One region of the Pseudomonas sp. F2 genome, then DNA from elsewhere that is predicted to be linked to it. Evidence: predicted binding sites of a transcription regulator. Region 1 holds the regulator's gene; each other region holds the start of a gene.
The links. The regulator sigma-54, encoded in region 1, starts transcription at its own class of promoters, with help from an activator protein. The targets are predictions, from matches to a motif close to ANTGGCATNNANNTTGCTNT.

Region 1 (6,790 bases):
GACCCATGTGCAATTCACTCCGGGCAAGGATCTGTTCGCCCTGATCGGCTCGCAGGACACCGCCGTCGCCGTCTCCGGCCAGCTCAAGGCCATTGCCGTGTCGCTGATGAAAATCGCCAACGACTTGCGCTGGATGAACTCCGGCCCGCTCGCCGGTCTCGGTGAAATCGAGCTGGAAGCTTTGCAGCCGGGCTCCTCAATCATGCCGGGCAAGGTCAATCCGGTGATCCCGGAAGCCACCGCGATGGTCGCCGCGCAAGTCATCGGCAACGATTCGGTAATCACCATCGCCGGCCAGTCGGGCAACTTCGAACTGAACGTGATGCTGCCAATCATCGCCCAGAACCTGCTGAGCAGCATCGAACTGCTGGCCAATGCCAGCCGTCTGCTCGGCGACAAAGCCATCGCCAGCTTCAAGGTCAACGAGGCGCGGCTCAAGGAAGCGCTGTCGCGCAACCCGATTCTGGTCACCGCGCTCAACCCGATCATCGGTTACCAGAAAGCCGCGGAAATCGCCAAGCAGGCCTACAAACAGGGTCGCCCGGTGATTGACGTCGCGCTGGAGCACACCGACCTGTCGCGCAGCCAACTGGAAGAGTTACTCAACCCCGAGAAACTCACTGCCGGCGGCGTGTAAATCCCGCAACTGCTTTGGAGGTTCACCATGGAGCACTGGAAACGCACGATCGAACGGGCCAATCGCTGCTTCATGCTCGGCGAACTGATTGATGCCCGTGAGGCTTACCTGCAAGCCCTGGCCTTGGCGCAAGTGCTGTTCGAACGCTGGGCGGACGCCGACGAAGCAGTGGCGGCCTGCGTCATCTCCCACCACAACCTGGCGGATCTGCACCTGCGCCTGAACCAGCCGGAGGAGAGCGCCGAGTACCTCTGCGCGATTCATCAACGGTTATTGCAGACCATGCAGGACGAGCGCCTGCGCCCGGCCCTGCGGGAAGCGGCGTTGCGCCAGAGCAGCAAGACCTACGTCGAGCTGCTGAATTTCATCGGCGAACACGGCGAATACCCGCGCACCCAGCGCCTGCTGCACCCGGACATCGGCAATGCACGCCGCGCGTCAGCCTCACATCACCATGGAGTCCACTGAAATGGCTTTTACCTTGCCTGCCTTGCCGTACGCCTACGACGCCCTGGAACCGCACATCGATGCGCAAACCATGGAGATTCACTACACCAAGCACCACCAGACCTACATTAACAACCTCAACGCTGCCGTCGAAGGCACTGAGTACGCCGAGTGGCCGGTGGAAAAACTGGTCGCCAGCGTCCAGCAGTTGCCGGAAAAACTCCGTGCGGCCGTGATCAATCAGGGTGGCGGGCATGCCAACCATTCGCTGTTCTGGGAAGTCATGGTGCCCAACGGTGGCGGCAAGCCTGACGGTGCACTGGCCAAGGCGATCGAGGAGCAATTGGGCGGTCTCGACAGCTTCAAGGAGGCCTTCACCAAAGCCGCGCTGACCCGTTTCGGCAGTGGCTGGGCCTGGCTCAGCGTGACCCCGGAAAAAGAACTGGTCGTGGAAAGTAGCGGCAATCAGGACAGCCCGTTGATGAACGGCAACACGCCGATTCTCGGTCTGGACGTCTGGGAACACGCCTACTACCTGCGTTACCAAAACCGTCGCCCGGAATACATCAACGCGTTCTACAACGTGATCAATTGGCCTGAAGTTGCCGCGCGTTATCAGGCTGCTCTGGTTTTAAGTCATCCATAAAAACAATCCAAGGCTGACTATGAGCACTGAAACACTGGCGGCTGGCGGTGGACGCATGTTTCGTTACGCGATCGGGTCGCTGTTGCTGCTGGCGGGCATGACTTTGCTGGCGGCGCATGGGCTGGAGTGGCTGGATCTGCAGCCGAAACTGTCGCGGGCCTTGCAGGGTGGCGCGATTTGCGCCCTCGGCACGGCGCTCGGCGCGGTGCCGGTGCTGGTGATCCGGCGCATGCCGCAGAGGCTCAGCGATACGCTGTTGGGGTTCGGCGCCGGCGTGATGCTGGCGGCGACTGCGTTTTCGCTGATCGTGCCAGGTATCGCTGCTGCTGAAAGTCTGGGCCTGACACCGTGGGCTGCCAGCGGGTTGATCTGCTTCGGCATCATGCTCGGTGCATTCGGTCTGTATCTGGCGGACCTGAAACTGTCCGGCGCCTCACCGGAAATGCTCGTCGGTACCCCTGAGCGCCCGATGATTGCGCCGCGGATCTGGCTGTTCGTGTTTGCCATCATTGCCCACAACATCCCGGAAGGCATGGCGGTGGGGGTGTCTGCTGGCGGCGGCATGCCGGATGCCGACAGCCTGGCGATGGGCATCGCCTTGCAGGATGTGCCAGAGGGGTTAGTGATTGCGCTGGTGTTGGCCGGGGCCGGGATGTCGCGGGTCAAGGCGTTTTTGATCGGTGCGGCGTCAGGGCTGGTCGAGCCGGTGTTTGCGCTGCTCTGTGCGTGGCTGGTCAGCCTGGCAGAGTTGTTGTTGCCGTTGGGGCTGGCGCTGGCCGCGGGAGCGATGTTGCTGGTAGTGACGCATGAGGTGATCCCCGAGTCGCGACGCAATGGTCATGACAAGCTGGCCAGTCTTGGCTTGCTGATCGGGTTTTGTCTGATGATGGTGATGGATACCGCATTGGGCTGAATATCAAAAGATCGCAGCCTGCGGCAGCTCCTGCATTTGGAATGCGTTCACTGTAGAAGCTGCCGCAGGCTGCGATTTTTTGATCTTTTGATCTTTAACGATCAACCACCCTCATCGAAGTAGTTGTTGATCAACGCCACCAGCGCATCCAGCGCTTCTTTTTCCTGATGGCCTTCGGTGCTCAGATAGATCTTCGTGCCCTTGCCGGCAGCCAGCATCATCATCGCCATGATGCTTTTACCGTCCACGGTTGTTTCTGGTGTACGACCCACTCTGATCGTGCAATCCGGGAACTGACCCGCCACCCCGACGAACTTGGCCGACGCTCGGGCATGCAGGCCCAGTTTATTGATGATTTCGATTTCCAGAGCAGGCATCGCGGTGTGAATCCTTTAAGTGAGGTCGCGGTGGCGAACCTGGACGTTCTTCAGGGTTTTCTGCAGGGCCTGACCCAGGCGTTCGGTCAGGTAAACGGAGCGGTGATGCCCACCTGTGCAGCCAATGGCAATGGTGACGTAGGCGCGGTTGCTCGCCGCAAAGCGTGGCAGCCATTTATTCAGATAGCCGAAGATATCCTGATACATCTCCTCGACTTCCGGCTGCGCCGCCAGGTATTCGGCGACTGGTGCATCGAGACCCGATTGGGCGCGTAGCTCCGGCTTCCAGTACGGGTTGGGCAGGCAGCGCACGTCGAACACCAGATCCGCGTCCACCGGCATGCCGCGCTTGAAGCCGAACGACTCGACCAGAAACGCCGTGCCCGGCTCCGGCTGGTTCAGCAGGCGCAACTTGATGGTGTCACGCAGCTGGTACAGATTCAGGTTGGTAGTGTTGACCTTGAGGTCGGCCAGGTCGGCAATCGGGCCGAGCAGGGCAGTTTCGTCGTTGATCGCTTCGGCCAGCGAGCGGTTGGCAGTGCTCAGCGGATGGCGTCGGCGGGTTTCCGAGAAGCGCTTGAGCAGGGTTTCTTCGTCAGCATCCAGATACAGCACATCGCACTGGATGTGGCGGGCGCGGACTTCTTCAAGCAGTTCGGGGAAACGCGACAGGTGGCTCGGCAGATTGCGTGCATCGATCGACACGGCCACCAGCGGCTGGGCCAGCTCCGTATGAATCAGGGCGCGTTCGGCGAGTTCCGGCAGCAAGCCGGCCGGCAGGTTGTCGATGCAGTAGTAGCCGTTGTCCTCAAGGACATCCAGGGCAGTACTTTTACCCGAGCCGGAGCGGCCGCTGACGATGATCAAACGCATGATTAATGACCGTTCTGCTCGCTCAGGACGACATGATACAAGGCTTCATTACTCGGTGCGCTGCGCAGTTTTTCGCGCACTTCCTTGCGATCGAGCATGCTGGCGATCTGGCGCAGTAATTCGAGGTGAGCATCGGTGGCCGCTTCCGGGACCAGCAGGACAAACAGCAAGTCAACCGGAGCGCCGTCGATGGCATCGAAATCAATGGGGGCATCAAGGTGCATCAATGCGCTGATAGGCGCTTCGCAGCCTTTGAGGCGACAGTGGGGAATGGCGATGCCGTTGCCGAAACCGGTGGAACCGAGTTTCTCACGGGCGATCAGCGCATCGAACACATCCTGCATGGCCAGATCCGGCACTTCTTTATGGATGAGGTTGGCAATCTGTTCGAGGGCTTTCTTTTTACTGCCGCCCGGCACGTTCACCAGGGAACGGCCGGGGGTCAGGATACTTTCAAGTCGGATCATGGGTTGGGAGTGTTAACGACCGGTTGCGCCCTGAAGGAGGCTCTGGGTCTTTTCCTTATGCTTTTTGAGTTGGCGATCCAGCTTGTCGGTCAGTGAGTCGATCGCAGCATACATGTCGGTATCTTCTGCGTTGGCGACCACTTCGCTGCCGGGTATATGCAAGGTGGCTTCGATTTTCTGCTTGAGCTTTTCGACGCACATCGTGACCTGCACGTTAGTGATCTTGTCGAAATGGCGCTCCAATCGTTCGAGTTTCTCGTTGATGTAGGTGCGCAGAGGTTCGGTCACTTCCAGTTGGTGTCCACTGATGTTGACTTGCATACAGCTTCTCCTTCGTTGCCAGTGCATAAAGCGGCAGGCCGGATAGCCTGCCACTGGAACGCTGTAACGTGGCTTACATCAACCGCTTGCGTTCGCTCGAAGGCGCGATCCCGAGGGATTCACGGTACTTGGCGACGGTGCGGCGAGCCACCTGAATGCCTTGTGCCTCCAGTAAACCAGCGATCTTGCTGTCACTCAATGGCTTTTTCTGATTTTCCGCCGCGACCAGTTTTTTGATGATCGCGCGGATCGCCGTGGATGAGCATTCACCGCCTTCAGAGGTGCTGACGTGGCTGGAGAAAAAGTATTTCAGTTCATAAATGCCCCGAGGGGTATGCATGAATTTCTGCGTGGTGACCCGGGAAATCGTCGATTCGTGCATGCCGACCGCCTCGGCGATGTCATGCAGGACCAACGGTTTCATGGCTTCGTCGCCGTATTCCAGGAAGCCACGTTGGTGCTCGACGATCTGGGTGGCCACCTTCATCAGGGTTTCATTGCGGCTTTGCAGGCTCTTGATGAACCAGCGCGCCTCTTGCAACTGGTTGCGCATGAAGGTGTTGTCGGCGCTGGTGTCGGCGCGTCGCACGAAGCCGGCGTACTGCGCATTGACCCGCAGACGAGGCACCGACTCCTGATTCAGCTCGACCAGCCAGCGTTCGTTGTCCTTGCGCACAATCACGTCAGGCACCACGTACTCGGCTTCGGTGGATTCGATCTGTGAACCCGGGCGCGGATTGAGGCTCTGCACCAGTTCGATGACCTGACGCAGCTCGTCTTCCTTGAGCTTCATGCGTCGCATCAGCTGGCTGTAGTCGCGACTGCCAAGCAGATCGATGTAGTCGCTGACCAGACGCTTGGCTTCGTTCAGCCAAGGAGTCTTGGCCGGGAGTTGACGCAGTTGCAGCAACAGGCATTCGCCGAGGTTGCGCGCGCCGATGCCGGCGGGTTCGAATTGCTGAATGCGGTGCAGAACGGCTTCGATCTCGTCCAGCTCGATGTCGAGCTCCGGATCAAAGGCGTCGAGAATTTCTTCGAGCGTTTCGTCGAGATAACCCTGGTTGTTGATGCAATCGATCAGGGTCACGGCGATCAGGCGGTCGGTGTCGGACATCGGCGCCAGGTTCAGTTGCCACAGCAGATGGCTTTGCAGGCTTTCCCCGGCGGAGGTGCGGGTGGTGAAATCCCACTCGTCGTCATCGCTGCTGGGCAGGCTGCTGGCGCTGGTCTGGTAGACGTCTTCCCAGGCGGTATCGACGGGCAATTCGTTAGGAATGCGCTCGTTCCATTCGCCTTCCTCCAGGTTGTCCACCGTCGGGGCGGTTTCCTGATAGGAGGGTTCCTGAATCTCGGTGTTGGGTTTTTGTTCGGCGTTGTCGGCCAATGGATCGGAGTTGTCGAAGTCGTCGCCTTCTTCCTGGCGCTCGAGCATCGGATTGGATTCCAGGGCCTCCTGGATTTCCTGTTGCAGGTCCAGGGTCGACAATTGGAGCAGGCGGATGGCCTGTTGCAGCTGCGGTGTCATCGTCAGCTGCTGGCCCATTCTCAAGACTAGCGATGGTTTCATGGCAGGGGCTTAACACCTTATTCGCCGGCGCGCATGCGCCATCCACTACAGGGCGCCGAAGCGCCAAACTTAAGCAAATTATATGCCTGAAACTGTCGTGTTTGCCTAGAGCGCTGTAACAATAAAGCGTATAAAAAAAGCGCTTCAACGTTACAGCACCCGGACGGCTGGCCGAATGCGCTCGCGCTTTAGAGGCGGAACTCGTGGCCCAGGTACACTTCCTTCACCAGGTCGTTGGCAAGGATGGTTGCCGCATCGCCTTCAGCGATCAGTTGACCGTCGTTGACGATGTAGGCGGTCTCGCAGATATCCAGCGTCTCACGCACGTTATGGTCGGTGATCAGCACACCGATGCCCTTGGCCTTGAGGTGATGGATGATCTGCTTGATGTCGCCGACCGAGATCGGGTCGACACCGGCGAACGGTTCGTCGAGCAGGATGAATTTCGGGGCGGTCGCCAGGGCGCGGGCGATTTCCACCCGACGGCGTTCACCACCGGACAGGCTCATGCCGAGGTTGTCGCGGATGTGGCTGATATGGAA
Region 2 (6,790 bases), 2.6 Mb from region 1:
GGAGCCGGAGCCCGAAGTGCAGCCTGAAGCAGTGGCCGAACCTGATCCGGCTGATGAGGGCGATAAACCGACACCGGACATCAGTGGGGCCAGACCCTGAATCGGGTGATGGCAACAATGTTCAAAGAGTGACGCTTTATTGTGGTGAGGGGATTTATCCCCGATGGGCTGCGAAGCGGCCCTAAAGCCATTCAGTGCGGAGTGGCAGTGGAATCGAGGCGTCCGGTCTGGGGCTGCTGCGCAACCCATCGGGGATAAATCCCCTCGCCACAGTTATCTCCAGCCCAGGACGGGACAGTAGAAATAAAAAAGGGCAGTCCCGCCAGGGACTGCCCTTTCTATTTGCCTGTGCGAATCACAGATCGTCTTTATCGAACCGGCGTGCTTCACGCTGCAACTGATAGACGAAGCGCTCGACGTTGCGCGCCGCCTGGCCACTGATGTTGTGGAAGCGCAAGCCGGCGAAGGTGATGTTGAGCTTTTCTTCGAAGTGCAGATAGCGCAGCTCGACCGAGATCGGTTGATTGCCGAACAGTGGGGTGGCGATCATGCGGTCATAGACCTGACCCAGTTGCAGGCGGTCGGTGATGTCGCCTTCAAAGCGCAGTTTGCAACCGGTGGCGGAAATATCCAGCAGTTTGCCGTTGATCGGCGCCTTGAGTTTTTCGCCGCCAAGTTCGACGCTGACCAGATCGGTCAGCTTCAACGCGGCACGAAAGGCATTGCGGCGCTGGTGGTAGACCACTTCGGTTGGCAGTTGACCGGTATAGAAGCGGTCACCGTCGGATTCTTCGATGTTCAGCGTGCCGGTGCATTCCCAGGCGATGCGCACACCTTCGTGGAAGCCTTCGACCTTGAACGGTTCGCCCGCCTGCAGAAAACGCTCGCCATCGCGCGGGATCATTTCGTCCAGGGCAATCGTCGCGGTTTCCCGGTCAACCTTGATCAGGTAGCTCTGGAAGCGCTGGCTGCGCTCATGGAAGGTGATGATCAGCGGGTCGTGGCTTTCTTGCAGCTGGCGCAGGTTGCTGGAGATTTCCAGGGGCGTGGTCAGCACCTTTGGTGGCTGCGGAGTATCATCCGCGCTTAGGGCGTTTGGCACGTTTTCTCAATCTCCAGACAAAATTTGACTACGACTAGCCAGCATTTTGCCAGCATGTTTCGCGGGTTGATAGTGCAGGCACATCGAATGGCTCACGCCTGGCTGAGCGTACGCGGCTTGGTGGGTTTGGCGAAAGTGCCCGAGGCGTCATACAGCGCTGGCGGTTCGCCCCCGGTGAGGATTTTCAGCTGATTGGCCGTAGCGGCCTGCTGGATCTGGATCGACTGGCCGTTCTTGACGTTGGCCGCCTGGCACTGGGCAATCAGGTCGGTCAGCACATCGCTTTGGGACAGCAACTGGTCGCCAATGCTCGACTGGCTGGCCAGTTGCTCCAGGCCCTGACGGTCGAGCGGCAGGTTGAGGCTGGCAAGGATTTCGCTGCGCTTGCGGCCATGCTGTTCAAGCAGAATGATCAATGCCTGTTTGCGCGCCAGAATATCTTCGAGCAGAGGCATGTCGCGACCGTGCAAAGCGAGGGACTCGGTTTGCAGCAACTCCAGCAATTGTTGAGCTGGAGCAAAGTCGTCGGTGATCAGTTGCAATAAATTAGTGTCGTGCATGGCTGGCCTTGGGTTCTAAGCGTCCAAAAGCCTGGCGCCGGCAAAAGCCTAGCGCTGGGCTTCGAAGTTGAGCAGTTTGCTGGCTACACGGTTGCTGTCGACCTTGTAGCTGCCATCGGCAATCGCTGCTTTCAACTCGGCCACGCGGGCTTTGTCGACGGCAGGCTGATCGCGCAGCTTGTCAGTGACCTTCTGCAACTGTTGAGCCTCATTGCTGAGGTGTACCGATTCCCCGCTTTTTGCGGTACCGGCCGTTTCGGCCTGGGTATTCAGCGGCGCGGAGGTGCCGGTTTCGGCGGTTTCCTTGGCGTTGCTGGTACGCGTACTGCCCGTAAGTGACGAGGAGCTGTTCAAACGGCTGAAATCGATGACCATGTTAAAAACCTCTGGGAATTTGGACGCTTGCCATGTTCTCGGCCATTCCCTGGAAAACTTTAGGCTCACTTTGCAATGAGCTGCATGTGCCGAAGCGTGTCCTGCTGCGGCACAGTTTAGGGAAGCGTCGGGGCTGGCGCCAGTTTTCTGCTCGAGCGTTTTACATGGCGACTTCCACTTGGCCCGGCGCGATGACCTGCGCCTTGATTACCCGGTTGGAATTGAGGTTTTTTACCCGGATCTGTTCTTTCAAACCGCCATTGGCCAGGGCTTCACCGGGCATGCGCACGGCGAGTGTACCGCTGCGGGCGATGATGACCACCTGATCGCCCTTGCGCACCACTTCTGCCTGTTCCAGATGCACCAGGGTAATCACCTGATCGGCTACCGTTGGTCGGGTTAATTTCTGCCCGATGGCTTCATCCACCGACGTCAGAAAACCCTGATTGACCTGGCTGATGTCGCGTTCACGCAAGGTCACGTCTTGCGGTTCGATAATCGCGGCGCGCTTGAGCGGTCGGGTGGTGGTGACAATCTCGCGAAACAGGCGGACTTGAGCGGGCACGAACACCGTCCACGGCGAGCTTCCTTCGCACCGGACCTTGACCGTAACGCGGCCCAGCGGACGTGCAGGACTCTCCAGTGACGCTGTCAATTCCTTGTCGCACATAGGCATGCGCATACGCGGGTCGAGCTGGTTGACCTCGATTTCGTAGCGGCCTTCCGTTTGACTGGTAGCCAGATAGTCTTCTACGGTGAACTCAAGAAAGCCCTGAGTGACGCCGATAAGCATGTCAGGCAAGGTAACCGTATCAGCACCGGCAGGGCTGCCAGCGAAAAACAAGCAGACGGCAGACGTCGCGCACAGCGCTTTGCGGGTGCGGGAGGTCAGGCGTCGAAAAAATGTCGTTTGATCGTTCATACGAGTTAAAAAGCAAGCGCCGTGCCGTTTAGCAATGAATGTGCGTCGCAACAACACTTGGCGTTGGTGTAGGAGTCTGGGCATGGCTGGTGTAATGGATTCGGTGAACCAGCGCACGCAACTGGTAGGGCAGAATCGCCTGGAGCTGTTGTTGTTCCGTCTCGACGGTCAGCAGCTCTACGGCATCAACGTGTTCAAGGTGCGGGAAGTGCTGCAATGCCCGTCGCTGACGTTGATGCCCAAGTCCAGTCCTGTCGTGTGCGGGGTGGCGAATATCCGGGGGGCGACCATTCCGATCCTTGATCTGGCAATGGCGACCGGTTCCGGGGCGTTGAAAGACAAGAACAGTCCGTTCGTGATCATCACGGAGTACAACACCAAGACCCAGGGTTTCCTGGTTCGCTCGGTGGAGCGCATCGTCAACATGAACTGGGAAGAGATCCATCCGCCGCCCAAGGGCACGGGGCGCGATCATTACCTGACCGCTGTGACTCGAGTCGACAATCAGTTAGTCGAAATCATCGATGTCGAGAAGGTACTGGCGGAAGTCGCGCCGACGCCGGAAGCGATTTCGGTCGGCGTGGTCGATGTCGAGACCCAGAGCAAGGCGTTGTCGCTGCGGGTGCTGACGGTCGATGACTCGTCGGTGGCGCGCAAGCAGGTCACGCGCTGCCTGCAGACGGTCGGGGTCGAAGTGGTGGCGCTGAACGATGGCAAGCAGGCGCTGGACTACCTGCGCAAGCTGGTCGATGAGGGCAAGAAGCCGGAAGAAGAGTTCCTGATGATGATTTCCGACATCGAGATGCCGGAGATGGACGGGTACACCCTGACGGCGGAGATCCGCAGCGATCCACGCATGCAAAAGCTTCATATCATCCTGCATACTTCGTTGTCGGGAGTATTCAATCAGGCGATGGTCAAGAAAGTCGGTGCCGATGACTTCCTGGCCAAATTCCGTCCTGATGACCTGGCATCCCGGGTAGTCGACCGGATCAAAGCAGCAGATATCAGCTAGGGGCCTTCTGCCCCTGGCGGTCAACACGATTTAAGAGGCGGCATCATTGTCTACGGGTAATTTGGATTTCGAACAGTTCCGGGTCTTCCTGGAAAAAGCCTGTGGCATTTTGCTCGGTGAAAACAAGCAGTACCTGGTCTCGAGCCGTCTCAACAAACTGATGGAGCAGCAAGGCATCAAGTCCCTGGGTGAGCTGGTACAGCGCATCCAGACCCAGCCGCGCAGCGGTTTGCGCGAGCAGGTGGTCGATGCCATGACGACCAACGAAACCTTGTGGTTTCGCGACACCTATCCGTTTGAAGTCTTGAAGAACAAGGTGCTGCCCGAGGCGATCAAGGCCAGCCCCAACCAGCGTTTGCGGATCTGGTCGGCGGCCTGCTCGTCGGGTCAGGAACCGTATTCGCTGTCGATGTCGATCGACGAGTTCGAGCGCAGCAACCTTGGTCAGTTGAAGATGGGCGTACAGATCGTTGCTACCGACCTGTCCGGCAGCATGCTGACCAACTGCAAGACCGGCGAGTACGACAGCCTGGCCATCGGCCGCGGTTTGTCCGCCGATCGCTTGCAACGCTACTTCGACCCGAAAGGGCCGGGGCGCTGGGTGATCAAGGCGCCGATCAAGAACCGGGTGGAATTCCGTTCGTTCAACCTGCTCGACAGCTACGCCAGTCTGGGCAAGTTCGACATCGTGTTCTGCCGCAACGTGCTGATCTACTTCTCCGCCGAGGTGAAGAAAGACATCCTGTTGCGCATTCACAGCACGCTGAAGCCGGGCGGCTATCTGTTCCTTGGCGCGTCCGAAGCGCTGAACGGTTTGCCGGATCATTACCAGATGGTTCAGTGCAGTCCGGGGATCATTTACCAGGCGAAGTGAAACAAAGCATCAGGCATACAAAATCGGGAGCCCCAAGGGCTCCCTTTTTTATGCCTGATGCTTTGTTCCATGCAGGAGTTGCCGAAGGCTGCGATCTTTTCATCCTGTTTTGAACGATCAAGATCAAAAAGATCGCAGCCTTCGGCAGCTCCTACAGGGAGAGGTGTTAACAGGACGAAGCGGCAGAAAAGCGGCAGGCAGCGGAAACCGGTTGCCGCTTTTCTGGCATTGCCGCTTTGCCGATTCCCCGCAAAGCCCCGGTTTACGCGGGTTTCTGTGTTTGGCACGGCGCTTGCTAAAGCTCAGGTACGAAAAACCGCTCACCCGAAGGTTCCCGACATGAGCATCAGCTTCGATAAAGCGCTCGGCATTCACGAAAAGGCATTGGGTTTCCGTGCCCAGCGCGCTGAAGTGCTGGCCAACAACATCGCCAACGCCGATACCCCGAACTACAAGGCTCGGGATCTGGACTTCTCCAAAGTGCTCGAAGCACAGAGCCAGAAAAACGCCAACGGCACCATCGCCCTGAACATGACCAACAGCCGTCACATCGAAGCTGAAGGCCTGGGCAATGGCGACGAGTCGCTGATGTATCGCACGCCGATGCAGCCTTCGATCGACCAGAACACCGTGGATGCTCAGCTGGAACAGTCCAACTACGCGGAAAACGCCGTGGGCTTCCAGGCCAGCTTCACCCTGCTCAACAGCAAATTCAAAGGGCTGGTATCGGCCCTGCGCGGAGAGTAATCCATGTCCCTGTCCAGCGTTTTCAACATTGCCGGCAGCGGCATGAGCGCACAAACCACGCGTCTGAACACCGTGGCGTCGAACATCGCCAACGCCGAAACCGTTTCGTCGAGCATCGACCAGACCTACCGCGCCCGTCACCCGGTGTTCGCCACCATGTTTCAGGGCGGCCAGAACAGCGGCAGCAACTCGCTGTTCCAGAGCCAGGATGCCGCAGGGCAGGGCGTGCAAGTGCTCGGCGTGGTCGAAGACCAGAGCAACCTCGAAGCACGCTACGAGCCGAACCATCCGGCCGCTGACGCCAAGGGCTACGTCTACTACCCGAACGTCAACGTGGTGGAAGAAATGGCTGACATGATTTCCGCGAGCCGGTCGTTCCAGACCAACGCCGAAATGATGAACACCGCCAAAACCATGATGCAGAAGGTACTGACCCTCGGTCAGTAATAAGGGGCGACGGCCATGAGTGTTTCCGATACCACCAGCAGCCTGAGCATGAATGACATCCTGTCGAACTCCTCGAAGAAAACGAGCAGTACGACCGGCGATGGCATTGCCTCGGCCACCAACAGCACCACCGGCGGCCAGGCCCTGGGCAAGGATGCGTTCCTGCAACTGCTGGTCACCCAGCTGAAAAACCAGAACCCGCTTGATCCGCAGGACAACAGCGCCTTCGTTGCGCAGCTGGCGCAGTTCAGCAGCCTTGAGGGCATCACCACCCTCAACAGCACCGTCAGTTCGCTGGCCGGCAACTACAACTCCTCGCAAGCCTTGCAGGCGTCGTCGCTGGTGGGCCGCAACGTGATCGTGCAGACCAACACCGTTCAATTGGACGACCCAAGCAAAGGCATGACCGGTTCGGTCAGCGTTCCGTCGTCGATTGCCGGCGGCACCGTCAGCATTACCGACAGCAGCGGCACGGTGGTTCGCACCCTCGATCTGGGCAGTCGCGCCGCAGGCAGCGCGAGCTTCACCTGGGACGGCAAGGACAAGGACGGCAACCTGGTGAAGACCGGTACCTACACCGTCAAGGCCAACGCCTCGATCAATGGCACCTCGACCGATATGGCGACCTACCTGCCAGCCACGGTCAACAGCGTGACCATCAGCCAGACCGGTGGCGAGCTGATGCTCAACCTGTCCGGCAAGGGCACCGTCGCCCTGTCCAAAGTACAAACCATTGGTATATAGAGCC
Region 3 (6,790 bases), 940 kb from region 1:
GTTGATCTGTACACCGGCAACGCTGACGTCCCAGTCCGCCACCTGCACCGAGGTTTTGGCGATATCGGAACCCTGATCGCCAATCGGCGTGACGCAACCGAGTACCACGTCATCGACTTGGCTGGTGTCCAGCGCGGTACGGCTCTGCAGTGCGGTCAACAGCCCCGCGACCAGATTCACCGGTTTGACGCTGTGCAGCGCGCCATCGGCCTTGCCTTTGCCGCGGGGCGTACGCAGCGCATCGAAAATCAAAGCTTGGGTCATGACGTCCTCGAACCTGTGCGGTAAGTGAATTTCGTGGTTTCACTGTTATCCCGCGCCGTCGAGGATTCAATGACCACAGCGCTCAATGATGTTGACGCGCACGCTCAGACGGACGGTCATCCACCTTCAGGTGAACCGGTTCAGGTCAGCGAGTTGTCTAGCAAGCGGTCGGCGCAGAAGCTGGCAATACGCCTCATGTCTTTTTTATTGCCAGCAGCAGTAAATACATACGAAATGGATCTAAGCCGCGCGTGACGCGGGCTCTAAGGTAGTACATGTACGTCAGGGTCGTCGGGTTTTGCCGGGGCCGACGTTCTTCTACAGGAAGTGCAGCGTTTGCCGTCATGGATATGCAGGCAAACATCAGGAAATAACAATAAAGGCGGTCAAGCCATGTTCAAACAACCGAAAGTTCGTCAAGCCGGGCTCATTCTTTTCGCCACCACGCTGTTGCTGATTTTGCCGAACCTGACCAAGGTCATCGGCTGACTCGCCGGCCGGGTGCATTTCATTGCCATCAACAATGTGACTGGCCCGCTTCCCGGGCCAGCGTGGCTGTGCCAACCTTTGCGCACTCCTACGACATGGACGGCGATCATTTGAAAACGCTCATTGTGTTCTGGGCCTTGCTGCTGAGCATGCCCTTGTCTGCCGCACAGCTGGATCTGCAGCTCGGCGCAACCCATCACACCTGGCAGACCGAGGAATTGCTCAAGCACCCTCAGGTACAAACCCTGACCATCAAAAATGATGTGTCTTACAAGAAGGACATGACTTATCGCGCCGTCCCGGTCGCGGCGCTGCTCACGGGCATCAAACCGGGCGATCATCTGCAAGCGGTGGCGCTGGACGGCTTTGCCGCCGAGCTCAGCGCTGCACCGTTGCTCAATACCAAAGGCGCACGGGCCTGGCTGGCGATCGAAGACCCGGCGCAGCCGTGGCCGCCGCTGTCCGAAGGCAAGCACAGCGCAGGGCCGTTCTATCTGGTATGGACCGACCCGCAGGCCGGTAATATCAGCCCGGAACAATGGCCGTTCCAGGTGGCAAGCATCAAGCGCATGGCACCAGTGGCCGAGCGCTTCCCTGCCCTGTTGCCGGATCCCGCGCTGAAAGCGAATGACCCGGTGCATCAGGGTTTTGCGCTGTTCCAGAAGAACTGCCTGGCCTGCCACCGCTTGAACGGTGCGGGCGATGCGCAGTTCGGACCGGACCTGAACATCCCGTACAACCCAACCGAGTATTTCGGCGCGGACTTCCTCAAGCGCTACATTCGTGATCCACAGAGTTTGCGCCAGTGGCCACAGGCGAAGATGCCGGGGTTTTCGGCGGAGGTGTTGCCGGAGGCGGATTTGCAGTTGCTGGTCGGCTATTTGCAGCACATGGCTGGGCGCAAGATCAAGCCATAAGCGTTGCGGTGATATCACCAGCCTCTTCGCTGGCAAGCCAGCTCCCACGGGATTACCGCGGATTCAGAGTCAGCGCATAACCTGTGGGAGCTGGCTTGCCAGCGATAGCGGTATCCCGGATCTACTGTTGCTGCACGGAAATGACTGGCGTCGGCGACACCAACACCTTCGCATGCATCTGCTCGCTCCCCCCACCCCGGCGCATGCCGCGCACCGGGCAGGCATCCAGATAATCCAGGCCCACCGCCAGTTTCAGGTGCCGCTCCGGTCGGGCCAGTTGGTTGGTCACATCAAAGCTGTACCAGGCGTCATCCAGCCATGCTTCGGCCCAGGCATGGCTGGCCAGATGCTCGGCGTCCTCGCTGTACAGATAGCCGGAAACGTAGCGTGACGGGATCCCCAGGCTACGTGCACAGGCGAGAAAGGCATGAGTGTGATCCTGGCAAACCCCGGCGCGCCCGGCGAAGGCTTCGGCGGCACTGGTGTCGACTTCGGTGGAGCCCGGCGTGTAGGTCATGTGCTGATTCAAGCCGTGCATCAGATCGATCAGGGCGGTGCGGTCACGTCGCTGCTTGCAGGATTTTTCGGCAAACGTACGTAACGCTTCGTCCGCCTCGGTCAGGCGAGTGAAACGCAGGAACGGCAGCGCCGACTGACTCTCATGCTCGGCCTCACGCAACTCGTCGATATCCACTTGGCCGCGGGCGCCGATAATGATTGCTTCGTGCGGTTCGTCCATGGTCAGCACATGCAAGATGTTGCCGAACGGATCGAGCTGCGCGCGCACCGGTCGCGGCAGGTCAAGCTGCCAGCTCAATACGTGCTGACGCTCGCTGTCGTGCGGGGTCAGACGCAGATACTGGATGCTCGCCCGCACCTGATCTTCATAGTGATAGGTGGTCTCGTGGCTAATGGAAAGTCTCATGCAGCCTCCAGGTATGAACTGTGAATCGCATTGCCCAACTGGCGCACCAGCGGGATGAATTCGGTGAGCCAGGCGTGCAGGCCTTCGGCAAGGATTTCGTTGATGCCGGTGTAGCGCAGACGCGCGTCCATCTCAGCGGCAAGACGTTGCGCCGGACGGCCGTTGGCCCCTGGCAACTGGGCGAGGATCTGGTCGATTTCCTCGGTGCAGGCGCGCAGCGAGCGCGGCACATCGGCACGCAACAGCAGCAGCTCGGCGACATGCCGGGCGCCGGGTGCGTCGCGGTAGATCTCGGTGTAGGCCTCGAATGACGACAGCGCCCGCAGCAGCGCACTCCATTGATAGTAAGCGTGGGCGGTGCCGTCACTGACGGCCTCGGCCTGATCGCCAGCCATTTCGTAGCGCGCATCGAGCAGGCGCAGCGTGTTGTCTGCACGCTCGATGAAGGTGCCCAGGCGAATGAAGCGGAATGCATCGTTACGCATGATCGTGCCGTAGGACGCGCCCCGGAACAGGTGCGAGCGCTCCTTGATCCACTCGCAGAAACGGCTCATGCCGTAACGGCTGAGCCCCTGCTCGGCAATGCCGCGAATCTCCAGCCAGGTGGCGTTGATGTTCTCCCACATGTCTGCGGTGATTCGTCCACGCACCGCGTGCGCACTGGCCCGCGCCGCGCCGAGACAGCTGTAGATGCTCGCCGGGTTGGCCGCATCGAGGGCGAAAAAGTGCAGCAGGCGTTCGGCATGCAGTTCGCCGTGACGCTCCAGGTAATCGTCGAGGGTGCCGGTAATCAGCAGCGGCATGGCCAGCTCGTGCAGACCGTCGCCGCGACCGTCCTGCGGCATCAGCGACAGCGAATAACTGACATCGAGCATCCGCGCGAGGTTTTCCGCCCGCTCCAGGTAACGCGACATCCAGTACAGATCCGAGGCAGTTCTACTTAACATGGCAAGCTTCCTTCAATCCTCGACCACCCAGGTGTCCTTGGTTCCGCCACCCTGGGAGGAATTCACCACCAGGGAGCCTTCACGCAGGGCGACACGGGTCAAACCGCCGGGCACGACCCGGGTTTCGCGGCCAGACAGTACAAACGGACGCAGGTCGATATGGCGTGGTGCAATGCCGTTTTCGACAAAGGTCGGACAGGTCGACAGTGACAACGTCGGCTGCGCGATGTACGCGTGGGGTTTGGCTTTGATCCGCTCGCGGAATGCATCGATTTCCGCCGCCGTCGCCGCCGGCCCCACCAGCATTCCGTAACCGCCGGAGCCTTGGGTTTCCTTGACCACCAGATCCGGCAGATTGGCCAGGACGTGGGAAAGTTCCGAGGGGTTGCGGCACTGCCAGGTCGGCACATTCTTCAGGATCGGCTCTTCGTCGAGGTAAAAGCGGATCATGTCGGTGACAAACGGGTACACCGACTTGTCGTCCGCCACGCCGGTGCCAATGGCGTTGGCCAGCACCACGTTGCCCGAGCGATAGGAAGACAACAGTCCCGGCACGCCGAGCATTGAGTCCGGGCGGAACGCCAGCGGGTCGAGGAAAGCGTCGTCGAGACGCCGGTAGATCACGTCCACCGCTTTCGGCCCGTCGGTGGTGCGCATGAAGACCTTGTCGTCACGCACAAACAGATCCGCGCCCTCCACCAGCTCGACGCCCATTTCCCGTGCCAGAAAGGCGTGTTCGAAGAACGCACTGTTGAAGCGCCCCGGCGTCAGTACCACCACGCTCGGGTCGTCGATCGGGCTGGAGCTTTTCAGGGTGTCGAGCAACAGGTTCGGGTAGTGATCGATAGGCGCGATGCGCTGGGCGGCGAACAGCTCCGGAAACAGGCGCATCATCATCTTGCGGTCTTCAAGCATGTAGCTGACGCCGCTCGGGGTACGCAGGTTGTCTTCGAGCACGTAGTAGGTGCCGTCGCCGTCGCGCACCAGATCAACGCCGGAGATATGCGAATAGATATCGCGGTGCAGGTCCAGGCCCTGCATCGCCAACTGGTACTGCTCGTTGGCCAGCACCTGTTCGGCGGGGATGATCCCGGCCTTGATGATGCGCTGTTCGTGATAGAGGTCGGCGAGGAACATGTTCAGCGCCTTGACCCGCTGGATGCAGCCGCGCTCGACGATCCGCCACTCGCTGGCGGGGATGCTGCGCGGAATGGTGTCGAACGGAATCAGGCGCTCGGTGCCCTGCTCGTCGCCATAGAGCGTGAAGGTGATCCCGGCCCGGTGGAACAGCAGGTCGGCCTCGCGCCGCCGTTGCGCCAGCAACTCGTCAGGCGTGTCGGCAAGCCAGCGGGCGAACTCCCGGTAATGCGGGCGGACCTGGCCGCCGGCATCGTACATTTCATCAAAATAGGTGCGGATCATGCCGTACTCCTTGTCACCCGGACCTACAGGCCTTCGCAAGGCCCGTGCCATCGGCATAAACGCTTTGATTTCAATCGGTTGGATAATCAAGCCGCAAACACCGCACCATTCCTGTGCGGCAAATGCTCCAACAGGATTGCCCCCGCTTCATTGCGACGCACTGCATCGCCTATCACCAGCATAGTCAGAGTTGATTTCACTGCTTGCGTCGGGCTGCGGATAATCGGCGCATCCGCTGAAAACTTCCCCACTGAAGGCTTCAGCTCCACTGATCCGGACTGCCCACGCAGTCCCCGCAGGCCGTAACCCTGACCGGTTTCCTCTCCTTATCGGTCTTCCCTTTTAGCCACCCTCTCCGGTGGCTTTTTTTTGGCTTTCTGAAATGTTTTGAAAGTAAAAAGCAAAAGATCGCAGCCTCCGGCAGCTCCTGCAGGTGATTGGTGCAGGGGCTGCCGGAGGTTGCGATCTTTTGATCTTTGAAAACGACAACGGCCAACCCGAAGGTCAGCCGTTGCTCAATACCTGAAACCAGAGATCAGTTCAGACGATGGCGGTTGCGCACCTCCTGCTTGACGCCCCAGCCCTCGATGATGCCGCCCAGCGGCTCGACCACGGCAGAAAAGCCCTGCTCGAAATCGCCAATGTCGTCATAGGTCGCGTGCATCACTTTGCTCAGTTCCAGTGACCAGGCGCCATCTTCGCGCGCACTGACCTGGGCATTGATGGATTCACCACGAAATTTGCCCGCCGCCCTGCGCGCCCGCTCCTCGTCCGGGAAAATGGCGTAGAACTCGATGGGATGGAACCGGGAAAAGTCGAAACCGCCTTCTTTCATGCGGCGCAGTACGTTGCTGCTGATGTCTTCTTGATAGGCTGTGCTCATGAAACGTCCCCCTCGGATAGATGGATAGACTTTCCGTATTCCCGCCCCGGGCCTTACAGGCCAGAAGTACATCGGCAAACCGGTTGCCGGCGGGAAACAAGCATGTAGCTGACAAGACCAGACCTTAGCGATTCGTTCGCTGATCTCGCTTGCAGAGTAGCCCCAAGATAGAGCTGCTGCCAAGGCCTGGTTGTTTCGGATGAAAGGAAGATTTTCAGATTGGAGTGATGCTGCGGATCTTGATGCTGTTCTGGGTTTCGAGGCTTTTGACGCCCGCATCAGGGGTTCGCCCTTCCAGATCGTTCAGATCCAGTTTGGCGGCCACCGGCAGGAGCCGTTCCTTGATCAGGCGTGCAGCCTCGTCATCACTGGGGCATTCCGCGCGCTCGAACACCTCATCGACAATTTCACCATGATCGTCCACGAAAGTGACTTTCCACTTTTGCATCGGTGCCTCCTCGATCAAACCCGCAAATGGGCTTACTAGTATCTCGACTTTTGGCGAGATTGATCGTTCAAAAGGATTGCGGCGCACGAACATGAAAAAAAATTAACCGATGGGGAAACAGGCTTGTGTGGCGAGGGGATTCATCCCCGATGGGCGCGAAGCGTCCCTGAATTCAGCGAACGCATAGTGTCAGTTCCAACGCGTCTGCCGATTTTACGACTGCTGCGCAGCCGGTCGGGGATAAATCCCCTCACCACAGGGGATCTATCACCGATCCGGGAATAGTGCGTCAGTCGTTGCTTGGCTTGTTGATCGCCTGCAGCACGTACTGTGGCAGCGCGAACGCGCCGATGTGGATTTCCGGGTTGTAGTAGCGGGTGACGATGCCGCTGCCGATGAAGCGTTGCTGCAGGGTTTCACGGCTCAGCTTGCGGTAGGCCGGGTTGGTCGAGCCCCAGGCGAAGGTCATCGAACCGCCAATGTAGGTCGGCACGG

Region 2: flgB (flagellar basal body rod protein FlgB) is a predicted target of sigma-54. The motif match lies at 5,128-5,147, and genes of this name have one in related genera.
Region 3: AC193Q_RS01605 (circularly permuted type 2 ATP-grasp protein) is a predicted target of sigma-54. The motif match lies at 4,997-5,016, and genes of this name have one in related genera.

What each region holds. Positions count from the first base shown of each region.
Region 1 covers NZ_CM169904.1:5,482,450-5,489,239, forward strand. The annotation lists gene AC193Q_RS24535 (class II fumarate hydratase) at 1-637, shown strand, start outside; gene AC193Q_RS24540 (hypothetical protein) at 665-1,105, shown strand; gene AC193Q_RS24545 (superoxide dismutase) at 1,107-1,730, shown strand; gene AC193Q_RS24550 (ZIP family metal transporter) at 1,750-2,643, shown strand; gene AC193Q_RS24555 (HPr family phosphocarrier protein) at 2,745-3,020, opposite strand; gene rapZ (RNase adapter RapZ) at 3,036-3,893, opposite strand; gene ptsN (PTS IIA-like nitrogen regulatory protein PtsN) at 3,896-4,360, opposite strand; gene hpf (ribosome hibernation-promoting factor, HPF/YfiA family) at 4,373-4,681, opposite strand; gene AC193Q_RS24575 (RNA polymerase factor sigma-54) at 4,755-6,248, opposite strand; gene lptB (LPS export ABC transporter ATP-binding protein) at 6,437-6,790, opposite strand, start outside.
Region 2 covers NZ_CM169904.1:2,874,708-2,881,497, reverse strand. The annotation lists gene AC193Q_RS12840 (MFS transporter) at 1-100, shown strand, start outside; gene AC193Q_RS12835 (flagellar brake protein) at 356-1,102, opposite strand; gene AC193Q_RS12830 (flagella synthesis protein FlgN) at 1,195-1,662, opposite strand; gene flgM (flagellar biosynthesis anti-sigma factor FlgM) at 1,711-2,037, opposite strand; gene flgA (flagellar basal body P-ring formation chaperone FlgA) at 2,198-2,959, opposite strand; gene AC193Q_RS12815 (chemotaxis protein CheV) at 3,042-3,974, shown strand; gene cheR (protein-glutamate O-methyltransferase CheR) at 4,021-4,848, shown strand; gene flgB (flagellar basal body rod protein FlgB) at 5,188-5,595, shown strand; gene flgC (flagellar basal body rod protein FlgC) at 5,599-6,042, shown strand; gene flgD (flagellar hook assembly protein FlgD) at 6,058-6,786, shown strand.
Region 3 covers NZ_CM169904.1:341,812-348,601, reverse strand. The annotation lists gene AC193Q_RS01625 (acetyl-CoA C-acetyltransferase) at 1-264, opposite strand, end outside; gene AC193Q_RS01620 (c-type cytochrome) at 849-1,670, shown strand; gene AC193Q_RS01615 (transglutaminase family protein) at 1,792-2,595, opposite strand; gene AC193Q_RS01610 (alpha-E domain-containing protein) at 2,592-3,542, opposite strand; gene AC193Q_RS01605 (circularly permuted type 2 ATP-grasp protein) at 3,555-4,964, opposite strand; gene AC193Q_RS01600 (ribonuclease E inhibitor RraB) at 5,500-5,847, opposite strand; gene AC193Q_RS01595 (hypothetical protein) at 6,062-6,295, opposite strand; gene speE (polyamine aminopropyltransferase) at 6,585-6,790, opposite strand, start outside.